One region of the Pseudomonas sp. Marseille-Q0931 genome, then DNA from elsewhere that is predicted to be linked to it. Evidence: predicted binding sites of a transcription regulator. Region 1 holds the regulator's gene; the other holds the start of a gene.

Region 1 (5,985 bases):
GGCAGATGTTTGCATCGCCCCGTGCTCTGGCGGTGGCCGCTGCGATCCTGATCGCCATGGGCCTGGTGCCGGGTATGCCACATTTCTCCTTCATCAGCCTGGGGCTGGTGGCTGCCGCCGGTGCTTACTGGATTGCGCACAAGAAACGTCGGGCCGAGGAGGCGGAGGTCAAGGAAGTCCAGCGTCAGCAGGAACTGCTGCCGGCGCAGAAGGCCCAGGAGGTCAAGGAGCTGGGTTGGGACGATGTCACCCCGGTGGACATGGTCGGCCTGGAGGTAGGTTATCGCCTGATTCCGCTGGTCGATCGCAACCAGGGTGGCCAGCTGCTCGCGCGGATCAAGGGTGTGCGCAAGAAGCTGTCGCAGGAGATGGGCTTTCTCATGCCCTCAGTGCATATCCGCGACAACCTTGATTTGGCGCCCAACGCCTATCGTCTGACGCTGATGGGGGTCAGTGTCGCCGAGGCGGAGGTCTATCCGGACCGCGAGCTGGCGATCAACCCCGGCCAGGTGTTCGGCCCGCTCAATGGCATCGCCGCCAAGGATCCGGCGTTCGGTCTGGAGGCCGTGTGGATCGACCCCACTCAGCGCGATCAGGCGCAGTCGCTGGGCTACACCGTGGTCGATGCCAGTACCGTGGTGGCCACTCATCTCAACCAGATTCTGCACAAGCATGCCCACGAGCTGCTGGGACACGAGGAAGTGCAACAGCTGATGCAGCTGCTGGCCAAGAGTTCGCCGAAGCTAGCCGAAGAATTGGTGCCGGGGCTGGTATCGCTGTCGACCCTGCTCAAGGTGCTGCAGGCGCTGCTCCAGGAGCAGGTGCCGGTGCGTGACATCCGTACCATCGCCGAGGCCATCGCCAACGTCGCGCCGAAGAGTCAAGATCCCGCCGCGATGGTCGCCGCGGTACGCGTCTCGCTGGCCCGCGCCATCGTGCAAGGCATCGTGGGACTAGAGCCGGAGCTGCCTGTGATAACCCTCGAACCAAGGTTGGAACAGATCTTGCTCAACAGTCTGCAGAAGGCCGGTCAGGGCGGTGAGGATGGCATCCTCCTCGAACCGGGCATGGCCGAGAAGCTGCAGCGTTCCCTGGTGGAAGCGGCGCAGCGCCAGGAAATGCTCGGCAAGCCGGTGATTCTGCTGGTGGCCGGACCGGTCCGGGCGATGTTGTCGCGCTTCGCGCGGCTGGCGGTACCCAGCATGCACGTGCTGGCATACCAGGAAATTCCGGACAACAAGCAGGTCACCATAGTCGCTACGGTTGGCCAGAACTGAGGTAAAGGGTCATGCAGGTCAAACGCTTCTTCGCCGCCGATATGCGGACCGCCATGAAACTGGTGCGTGATGAATTGGGCGCCGACGCCTCGATCATCGGCAATCGCCGTGTCGCCGGTGGTGTCGAGCTGACGGCAGCGCTGGACTATCAGGCGCCGACGCCGGTGCGCCCGAACCCGGCGCTGGAAGCCGAGCTGCGCAAGACCCAGGCGCGCATCGCCAGTGCCCAGGCCGAGCTGACCACGCGTGCCGAGCAGGATGCCGGCAAGGACCGTCAACTGTTCGCCAATGAGTCGCTGCTGGCGCCCGAACTGCCGGCGACCCTGGTCAAGCCGCAGCGCCCGGTCGAAGCCGCTGTACCTGCTACGCCTGCGGTCGACCCGCGCGCACTGGAAGCCATGCGCTTCGAGCTGCACGGCTTGCGTGAGCTGATCGAAGTACAGCTGGGTTCCATCGCCTGGGGGCAGTTGCAGAATCGCCGCCCGCAGCAGGCCAATCTGTGGCGCCGCCTGCAGCGCATGGGGCTGTCTGCCGAGCTGTCGCAGGCGCTGCTGAGCAAGGTGGCCGGCGTTGCCGAGCCGCGTCAGGCCTGGCGTATGCTGCTGGCGCATCTGGCTCACGCGATCAGTACGCCCAAGGTCGAGCCGCTGGAAGAGGGCGGAGTGATCGCTCTGGTCGGTCCGGCCGGCATGGGCAAGACCACCACCCTGGCCAAGCTGGCCGCACGTTACGTGCTTAAGTACGGCTCGCAACAGGTCGCTCTGGTGAGCATGGACAGCTTCCGTATTGGCGCGCAGGAGCAGCTCAAGACCCTGGGGCGCATTCTCGGTGTGTCGGTGACTCAGGTCGATCCTGGTCAGTCTCTGCTGCAGGCGCTGGCGCCGCTGGCCAAGAAACGCGTGGTGCTGGTCGATACCGCTGGCCTGCCAGGCAACGATCCGGCGCTGCGTATGCAGCTGGAGAGCCTGGCCTCGGCACGCATCAAGGCGAAGAATTATCTGGTATTGGCCGCAACAAGTCAGAGCCAAGTGCTCAAGGCGGCCTACCATAGTTACAAGCGTTGTGGCCTTTCAGGCTGCATACTGACGAAGCTGGATGAAGCCGCGAGTCTGGGTGAGGTTTTAGGTCTGGCTATAGGCCAGCAACTGCCGGTAGCCTATGTGACGGACGGGCCGCGGATTCCGGATGACCTGCAAGTGCCGCGTAGCCATCAGTTGGTCAGCCGCGCAGTGGGGCTGCAGGCCGCCGAGGAGCCGAGTGAAGACGCCATGGCGCAGATGTTCGCCGGCCTCTATCACAATCCGGCCAAGCGAGCCGGCTGAAGCGGCGAGAATGTTGCACCCTCCCGCCACGTGGCGCGGGAGTGAACGGCCTCAACGGGTGTTTTCAACGGCCTGTAGGGCCAAGTCGAAGTTAGACAAGGTGTAGAAAGAACATGGCTATGCATCCCGTACAGGTGATTGCGGTTACTGGCGGCAAGGGTGGCGTCGGCAAGACCAATGTGTCGGTCAATCTGTCCATGGCCCTGGCCGATCTCGGCCGTCGGGTGATGCTGATGGACGCTGACCTGGGCCTGGCCAACGTCGACGTTCTGTTGGGACTCACGCCCAAGCGCACCCTGGCTGATGTCATCTCGGGTGAATGCGATCTGCGTGACGTCCTGCTGCAGGGGCCGGGCGGCATCCGCATCGTGCCGGCAGCGTCCGGCACACAGAGCATGGTCAGTCTCACGCCGATGCAGCATGCAGGCTTGATCCAGGCATTCAGTGACATCAGCGAAAATCTTGACGTGCTGGTGATCGACACCGCTGCCGGCATCGGCGATGCGGTCGTCAGCTTCGTGCGTGCTGCGCAGGAGATCCTCGTGGTGGTGTGCGATGAGCCCACCTCGATTACCGATGCCTACGCGCTGATCAAGCTGCTCAATCGCGATCACGGCATCAGTCGCTTCCGTGTATTGGCCAATATGGCCCATAGCCCGCAGGAAGGACGCAATCTCTTTGCTAAGCTGACCAAGGTGACGGATCGTTTCCTCGATGTCGCCCTGCAGTATGTCGGTGCCGTGCCCTACGATGAATGTGTGCGTAAGGCCGTGCAGAAGCAGCGCGCCGTTTATGAAGCCTTCCCTCGATCCAAGTGCGCCCTGGCGTTCAAGGCGATAGCTCAGAAGGTAGATACCTGGCCGTTACCGGCCAATCCTCGTGGTCATCTGGAGTTTTTCGTCGAGCGTCTGGTGCAACAACCGACCGCAGACTCGGCCGTATGACAGCAGCCTCTGGACTTCGTATGTACAACAAGGCTCAGGCGCAGGACTCCCAGCACCAGCTGATCGAGCGCTATGCGCCGCTGGTCAAGCGCATCGCCTACCACCTGCTGGCCCGCTTGCCGGCCAGCGTGCAGGTCGATGATCTTATCCAGGCCGGCATGATCGGCCTGCTCGAAGCCTCGCGCAAATACGACTCCAGCAAGGGCGCCAGTTTCGAGACCTTCGCGGGTATCCGTATCCGTGGCTCCATGCTCGACGAGGTGCGCAAGGGCGATTGGGCGCCGCGTTCGGTGCACCGCAACAGCCGTATGGTCAGCGATGCTATTCGTGTCGTTGAAGCAAGAACTGGGCGCGACGCTAAAGATCACGAGGTCGCGGCCGAACTCCAATTGAGTCTGGAGGATTACTACGGCATTCTTGGCGACACTTTGGGCAGCCGCCTGTTCAGCTTCGACGACCTGTTGCAGGACGGCGAGCATGGCGGGCTGCACGAAGACGCCGGACACACTCACCTCGAACCTTCGCGGGACCTCGAAGACGAACGCTTCCAGGCGGCCTTGGCCGATGCCATCGCCGGTTTGCCGGAGCGCGAACGTCTGGTGCTGGCGCTGTATTACGATGAAGAACTGAACTTGAAGGAAATCGGTGAAGTGCTGGGGGTTAGCGAGTCACGCGTGAGCCAGTTGCACAGCCAGTGCGCGGCGCGTCTGCGCTCGCGGCTGAGTGAATGGCGTGCTGGCTGAAGGCGGCGTACTCGCAGGCGCAAACGGTTTCACGATTAAAGGACGTAGTTGCAAGCGCAATACGTTTGGGACTGTACGGAGGTCGACTTGGACAAGAACATGAAAATCCTCATCGTTGACGATTTCTCGACGATGCGACGGATCATCAAGAACCTCTTGCGGGATTTGGGTTTCACCAACACCGCGGAAGCCGATGACGGCACCTCGGCACTGCCGATGCTGCAAAGCGGCAGTTTCGACTTTCTGGTGACCGACTGGAACATGCCCGGCATGACCGGCATCGACCTGCTGCGTGCCGTACGCGCCGACGAGCGCCTCAAGCACCTGCCGGTGCTGATGGTGACCGCTGAAGCCAAGCGCGATCAGATCATCGAGGCGGCCCAGGCCGGCGTGAACGGCTATGTAGTCAAACCCTTCACCGCTCAGGTGCTGAAGGAAAAGATCGAGAAGATCTTCGAGCGGGTCAACGGCTGATGCCGGCCGCGAGGGTGCTATGGAACACGATGACTCCACGCTGGGTGACCTTGAATCGTCCCTGAAAACCAATGCCCGTGAGCTGGTCGATAGCCTCGAAAAAGGTAACTTCGGCAACGCGGTGCAACTGATCAACGAGCTCAACAAGGTTCGTGATCGCGGGCTGTATCACGAGGTCGGCAAACTGACCCGTGAACTGCACAACGCCATTGTCAATTTTCAACTCGATCCGCGTATGCCGCATGCCCAGGAGCTGTCGCAGATTGCCGACGCTACCGAGCGGCTGAACTACGTCGTGACCATGACCGAGAAGGCTGCCAACCGGACCATGGATCTGGTCGAACAGAGCGCGCCGCTGGTCAATGATCTGAGCGATGAAGCGCAGAGCCTGAACGTCGAATGGGGCCGCTTTATGCGCCGTGAAATCGGTGCCGACGGTTTTCGCGAGCTGGCCAAGCGTGTCGAGCTGTTCCTCGCCCGCAGTGAGCGAGATGGCGCCAAGCTCTCAGGCCATCTCAACGACATTCTGCTGGCGCAGGACTACCAGGACCTTACCGGTCAGGTGATCAAGCGTGTCACCCAACTGGTGACCGAAGTGGAAAGCAACCTGCTCAAGCTGATGCTCATGGCCAGCCAGGTCGACCGTTTCGCCGGTATTCAGCACGACCACGAAGTGCTGCGCGCCGAACAGGAAAAATTAAAAGAACCATCGCGGGGTGAAGGTCCGCAGATTCATGCCGATAAGCGTGATGACGTTGCCTCCAGCCAGGACGATGTCGACGACCTGCTGTCCAGTCTAGGGTTCTAAGGAGCACACAATATGAGCTTCGGCGCCGATGAAGAGATCCTCCAGGATTTCCTGGTAGAGGCCGGCGAGATTCTCGAACAGTTGTCCGAACAGTTAGTCGAGCTGGAAAGCCGACCGGACGACATGAACCTGCTCAATGCCATCTTTCGCGGTTTCCATACCGTCAAGGGCGGAGCGGGCTTCCTCCAGCTCAACGAGCTGGTGGAGTGCTGCCATATCGCCGAAAACGTCTTCGACATCCTGCGCAAGGGTGAGCGTCGCGTCGATTCGGAGCTGATGGATGTAGTGCTCGAGGCTCTTGATGCAGTCAATGGCATGTTCGGCGAAGTGCGTGAGCGGCGTGAGCCGACGCCCGCGTCGCCGGAGCTGCTGGCGGCCCTGTCGCGCCTGGCCGAACCGGGTGGCGGCGAAGCGGCC
Region 2 (5,985 bases), on a different contig from region 1:
CAACTAATAAAAACATCCGCCGGAGATAGGAAAAGCTGATGGTGTCGGGCATCGGATTTTCCGATCGCCAGGCGCCGGTTTTTCCCGTTGGACAGTGGCGGCCGTCGCGCTCGACAGTGAATTGGGTGAACGCTCCCTGGCGCCGTTCTGGCGCACCCCCGGTGTGTCCCGCACCCGGGGGCTTTTGCGTTCCTTTCGAGTCGACTCAGTACCTGGCCACCAGTCTACGGGGGAATCCCAGTGAAGACCGCACCCTGTCTGTCCGCGTTCTGCGCGTTGCTTGTCGCTTTACCCATGGCTTTACCCGTTTACGGCAGCGAACGCTGGTCGATGTCGGTGGAGCAGCCAGCCGGCAATTTCATCAGTCGCGTGGCGGTGGAGTTTGCCAGGAATGTTCGCCAGGCGACCAACGGCCAGCTGAACATTCGCGTTCACCCCAACTCCACGCTGTACCGCCGCCCTGAGGTGAAGGCAGCGGTGACCCGTGGTGATATTCAGCTTGGCGACGTGTTCATGTCTGCGCTGGGCAATGAGGATCCGATTTTCGAGCTGGACAGCCTGCCGTTTCTCGCCAGCGACTACGAGCAGGCCCGCAAGCTCTGGGCGGTAAGCCGTGAGGCGGTGGAGCGGCGCCTGCTGGCCGATGGCGTGCGCCTGGTTTACGCCGTGCCGTGGCCGGCACAGAGCCTGTTCAGCAATCGCCCGCTGCAGGCCGTCGAGGATGTTCGCGACCTGCGCTTTCGCAGCTACAACCCGACCATCTCGCGCCTGGCCCATTTGCTCCATGCCCAGCCGACGACCATCAACACCGAGGATGTGCCGCAGGCGTTTCGCGATGGCCTGGTGGATATCATGCTGACCTCCAGCGCCACGGGCATGGACCTGCGCGCCTGGGACTTCGTCTCGCACTTCTACGACGTGCGCGCCTTCATCCCGAAGAACATCGTCATCGTCAACGAGCGTGCCTTCCAGCGTCTACCCGAGGCACAGCGTCGCGCATTGCTGCATGCCGGTGAGCGTGCCGAGCGGGCAGGGTGGGAATTGTCCTGGGCATTGACCGGCTATCAGACGCGGATGCTCGCCAGGCGCGGCATGACCGTGGTGCAGGACATCGACCCGCAACTGCGTCGGGAGTTGACTGAGGTTGGGCAGCAGATCACCGAGGAATGGTTGGCGCGTGCCGGCGAGGAACACGCGCAGATCATCGCGGCGTATCTCGATGAGCAGCCACGCTAGTCATGTAAACATGAATGCCCGGCCGGCGGTATACCGGCCGGGCGCTCGTCTCACTCAGGCCAGGCGGAACTGACTGGCGCTGCGCCCCAAAGCATCGACCTGCGATGACAGCCCCTCGGTGTGATCACCCAGGGTATGGCGAAGATCCTTGCTTTGCCCGGTATGCACGTGGATGGTTTCCATCTTGTCGGCGATGTCCTCGGTGGTGGTCGAGACCTCCTCGATGGCCACCACGACCTGGTTCATTTCGCCTGTCAGTCGCTCCATCGCCGAGGTGATGGAGGTGATCGCATCGGCCACCTGAGCGGCATGTCGTTCGCTGTCGGCGGCCAGGTTCAGCCCGTTGCTCATCAACTGGTGCATGTGCCGGGTCTGCTGCTGGAACTCACCGACGATGGCGCTGATATCGGTGGTCGCCGCGACGGTCTTCTGCGCCAGGGAGCGCACCTCATCGGCGACCACCGAGAAGCCTCGACCGGCCTCGCCGGCACGGGCAGCCTCGATGGCCGCGTTGAGCGCGAGCAGGTTGGTCTGATCGGCGAGGCTGTTGATCACGTCGACGATGCCATTGACCCGTGCGCTGCTCTGGCCGAGGGCGTCGACCTGGCTATGGGTGTCCTGAATCAGCTGCGCCAGGCGACTCATGCTGTCGACGCTGGCGGCGATCACCTCGCCGCCGTTGCGCGCGGCATCGTAGGCGCTGGTGGTGGCGCTACCGACTTCGGCCGTACGTTGCGCCATGTCGTTGAGAGTGGCGCTGATCTGGTGCGAGGCCGAGGCAGCCTGCTCGGTCTGCATTTCCACCTGGGTGCTGTTGTCGCCCAACTGGCGCATGGCGTCGCCCAGGTGGTTATGCAGGCGGCTCAGTTCGCCATTGGCTCGCACCACTTCGGCAACGATGCCGCCGATGCCTTGAATCATGCGATTGGCAGCGTCGGCCAACTGGTTGAATTCGTCGCGCGGGTTGCTGCCCACCGGCAATTTGCCAGTGAGATCGCCGGAGGCGACCTGGCTGAGCAACTGAATGACGTTACGCAGCCGAGAGACCAGGGTGCGTGAGGCCTGAAGCAGGGTGAAGCAGAGCAGGGCGGCGACGGCGAGGAAGCTCAGCCCCATCATCCAAAGTGCCGACAGGCGCGCCTGTTCGGCCTCCTGCGTACGGCGCAGCAACAGGCCGCTTTGCAGCGCCTGCGCCTGCTCATCGATACGCGCCTGCAGTTGCTCGCCGAGCTGGCGCAGGTGCTGATTGGTCGCATTGATGCGCTCGATGCTGCCGTTGGCATCGGCGAAGGCCTGCGCGTAGCCCTGCACGTTCTTGCCGATCGGCGTGTCCTGCCATTCCAGGTCAGCGATCTGCTCCTGCAGCTTGCCGATGGCCGTCAGGGCGATCTGCGCGAACGCCGGGTCGAAGGTCGACAGATAGTCGCGCTGGCCGCTCAGGGCGCCGGTAATGAAGGGTTTGATCAGGTCGAAACTGATTGCCTCCAGAGCCTTGCCTTTCTCGCTCAGCACTTTGCGCTGGCCTTCAAAAGGCGTCAGCCCCAGCGCCTGGTTGAGGCTCAGCCATTGGCGCTGCTGGGCCAGCTCTTCCAGCAGCACGGACTGAATCTGCTGGGCATGCTGCAAGTTGGCGTCGTCTTCCAGCGCTTGCGCCTGTGTCAACAGTTGTCCGACGAGTTCCTGCAGTTCACCGAGGCCCTCATCGAAGGCTTGCTGCCGCTCTGGGGTGATCTGCTGGCGCAACGCGTTCTGCCGCCACCAGCGGTTCATCAGCTCGGTACTGGCGCTGGCGTAGGCGGCTGCCTGTTCCCTTGCCTGTAATGCACTGCTGACGCTATGGCTGGCCCACAGGGAGGCAATGGCCATGAGCATCAGGCTGATCAGGGTGAGCGCGATAAGGGCGCGGAATTTTTGTTGCCAGGACAGTAAAAAGCTCACGATAACGCCTCGCCATCTTCTTCAGGATGATTCTCAGGAATCGGCAAGTTGTCATACAACTTTATTAAAAGTCTATGGCCTTCTTGCTTTCCGAGAAATGCGAACGGGGCCGCGAGGGCCCCGTCATCGGTTGAGTGCTTACCAAAGCGGCAGGGTATAGCTGAGAATCAGGCGATTCTCGTCGAGATCGTTGGCGAAATTGGAGCGAACGGTGGCGTTACGCCATTTCAGCCCCAGATTCTTCAGCGGGCCGTTCTGCACCACATAGGCGATATCGGTATTGCGTTCCCATTCCTTGCCTTCACTGCTGCGGCCGGCGACTTCGACGTTGTCACCGTAGATATAGCGGGTCATGAAGGTCAGACCGGGTATGCCGATGCTGGCGAAGTTGTAGTCGTAGCGGACCTGCCAGGAGCGTTCCTCGACGTTGGCGAAGTCGTTGATCTGCACGAAGTTGACCAGGAACGGGTCGCTGCTGGCGATGTACGGGAACGGGTCGTCACCGCTCATGCGCTGGTAACCCGCGCCGAAGGCATGACCGCCCAGGCTGTAGGTGAACATGGCACCGAAGGCCTTGTTGTCGAGGTCGCGGAAGTTGCCGTCCTCGCGGCTTTGCGAATAGCGCAGGTCGCTCTTGAACGACTGGCCATCGCCCAGCGGCAATACATGCACCAGAGTGCCGTAGTACTGCTGGTAGATGTCCTCCAGGGTGCCGTAATGCAGGCCGGCGGTAAGCTGCGGAGTGATCTTGTACTCGCCGCCGCCGAACACGAAGGAGTCGCTGCTGCCGCCGATGCGGTTGCCGGTCATCTCGGTGTAGTCGGTGGAGCTGTTGGCCTTGATGCGGTTGATCTTGCCGCCCTGCAGGGTCAGGTTGTCGATCTCCTGAACGTTGAGCAGCGCGCCCTGGAAAGTCTGCGGCAGCAGGCGCGAGTCGTTGGCCGAGACGATCGGGCTGCGAAAGTGCAGGGCGCCAGCTTTCAGCGTGCTGTTGGAGACCTTCACTTTAGCGGTCAGGCCGAGCTTGGAATACTCGTCCTGCGAACCGCCGGAACGGTCGGCCGGGAGCAGGCCGCTGCCAGCGGTGCCGTCGCCGGAATCGAGTTTCAGGCCGAGCATCCCCAATGCATCGATACCGAAACCGACGGTGCCTTCGGTGTAGCCCGACTCCATGCGCAGCAGAAAGCCCTGCGCCCATTCCTCGGCCTTGTCACGGGCGCCGCTCTGGCGGAAATCACGATTGAAATAGAAGTTGCGCAGCTCGACGCTGGCTTTGCTGTCAGCGATGAAATCGGCATGCGCGAGGGTTGGCAGGCCGCCGCCGAGCAGCAGTGCGGATGCCAATGGGTAATGGGGTTTCATGGTGCAGTGTCTCCTGTTGGGAGCGCGCAGCCGACGTGAGCGGCTGCTTGGCAGAGCGCGTTTTGAATGATGTTGTTGTGGTCTGCGCAGAGCGCGGCGCCATTCTTCAAAGCGTTGTTCGGCGGCGTCCAACGAGAAAAAACAGGGGGCCAGCGATAGGAAAATTCATCGGCTGGGCGAAAAACCTCTGGCATACAACCTGCTACGCCTGAGGCAGCGTGGGCGCTGCCAATCAGCCCCTGAGAAGAACATTGCGAAGAGGCGTTGCGGCATGAACCTGAGATTTCTCGAAACCTTCGTTTGGGTGGCACGGCTCAAGAGTTTCCGCCTGACAGCCGAGAAGCTGTTCAGCACCCAGGCGTCCATTTCCAGCCGTATCGCTGCGCTCGAGGATGAACTCGGTACCCGCCTTTTCCTGCGCGACTCAAAGGGCGTATCGCTGACTCCGGAAGGGCAGAAGGTGCTCGAATATGCCGAGCGCATGATCGACACCATGCAGGCTCTGAAGCAGTCGATCAGCGACACCGGCAACATCCAGGGGCGCATACGTGTCGGCGCGATGGATACCGTCATTCACACCTGGTTGAGTCCGTTCGTAACACGGGTGATGGAGCGCTACCCCGCGGTGGAGATCGAACTGACGGCCGACACCGCGCGCAACCTCAACGAGCAATTGCTCAAGGGCTATCTGGATATCGTGTTCCAGACCGACATGGTCAACGGCGACAGCGTGCGCAATCTGGAGCTGGCTGCCTTTCCGGTGCGCTGGATCGTGCCGACCGGCTCGCTGTACCACCGCAGCTATGCCTCGATGGAGGAACTGGCCCGCGAGCGCATCATCACCTTCTCGAAGAATTCGCGACCGCATCAGGACATTCTCAACCTGCTGCATGCCGGCAGCGTCAGTGCGCCACGCATCAACTGCGTCAATTCCATCGCCGCGATGACCCGTCTTATCCGTGATGGTTTCGGCATCGGCGCGCTGCCGCCGGCGCTGGTGCATGACGAACTCAAGCAGGGGCTGCTGACCATTCTCGATGAGGTACCCGAGCCGCCGCCCTTGCCGGTAGTCGCCACCTGGCGCACGGGCGTGGGCCTGGAGCTCAGTGAAGACATCATCGCCCTGGCTTGCGAAGCACTCGATGTCTACGCCGAGGAAATGGGCGAGGCCTGCATGGCGCGAGTCGCGCCAGCGCCTGAGCAGCAGAGCGCCTGAACACCTTCATCGAACTGCTGCGGGCCCGGAAACGGTTGCCCGCTGCTGGTGCATTCGCAGCAGAAATGCCCCCTTTCATCCCATAACGATTTCCGATCATGCGCCTCCGGTTTTTCTAGTTGGACAGGGTAGGGCGATGCGCTGAGACTCGAAATCGTCTTCCAGCCGCGCCATGCGGCGCACAAAAAACAATGAACAGGAGAGCACCATGAAAAGCATCGCATCGCGTTTCG

What was found. Region 1 encodes FliA, which starts transcription of late flagellar genes. Its sites were predicted from a motif close to CTAAAGTTTNNNNNNNNNNNGCCGNTAA; they were not measured.
Region 2: P3C50_RS12365 (methyl-accepting chemotaxis protein) is a predicted target of FliA. The motif match lies at 3,212-3,239, and genes of this name have one in related genera.

Annotation. Positions count from the first base shown of each region.
Region 1 covers NZ_CALNWT010000001.1:429,094-435,078, forward strand. Annotated here, with positions in the region: gene flhA (flagellar biosynthesis protein FlhA) at 1-1,277, shown strand, start outside; gene flhF (flagellar biosynthesis protein FlhF) at 1,289-2,599, shown strand; gene fleN (flagellar synthesis regulator FleN) at 2,713-3,543, shown strand; gene fliA (RNA polymerase sigma factor FliA) at 3,540-4,286, shown strand; gene P3C50_RS02180 (chemotaxis response regulator CheY) at 4,386-4,760, shown strand; gene P3C50_RS02185 (protein phosphatase CheZ) at 4,780-5,568, shown strand; gene P3C50_RS02190 (chemotaxis protein CheA) at 5,581-5,985, shown strand, end outside.
Region 2 covers NZ_CALNWT010000006.1:51,714-57,698, reverse strand. Annotated here, with positions in the region: gene P3C50_RS12370 (TRAP transporter substrate-binding protein) at 295-1,236, shown strand; gene P3C50_RS12365 (methyl-accepting chemotaxis protein) at 1,291-3,174, opposite strand; gene P3C50_RS12360 (OprD family porin) at 3,313-4,536, opposite strand; gene P3C50_RS12355 (LysR family transcriptional regulator) at 4,808-5,752, shown strand; gene P3C50_RS12350 (TRAP transporter substrate-binding protein) at 5,961-5,985, shown strand, end outside.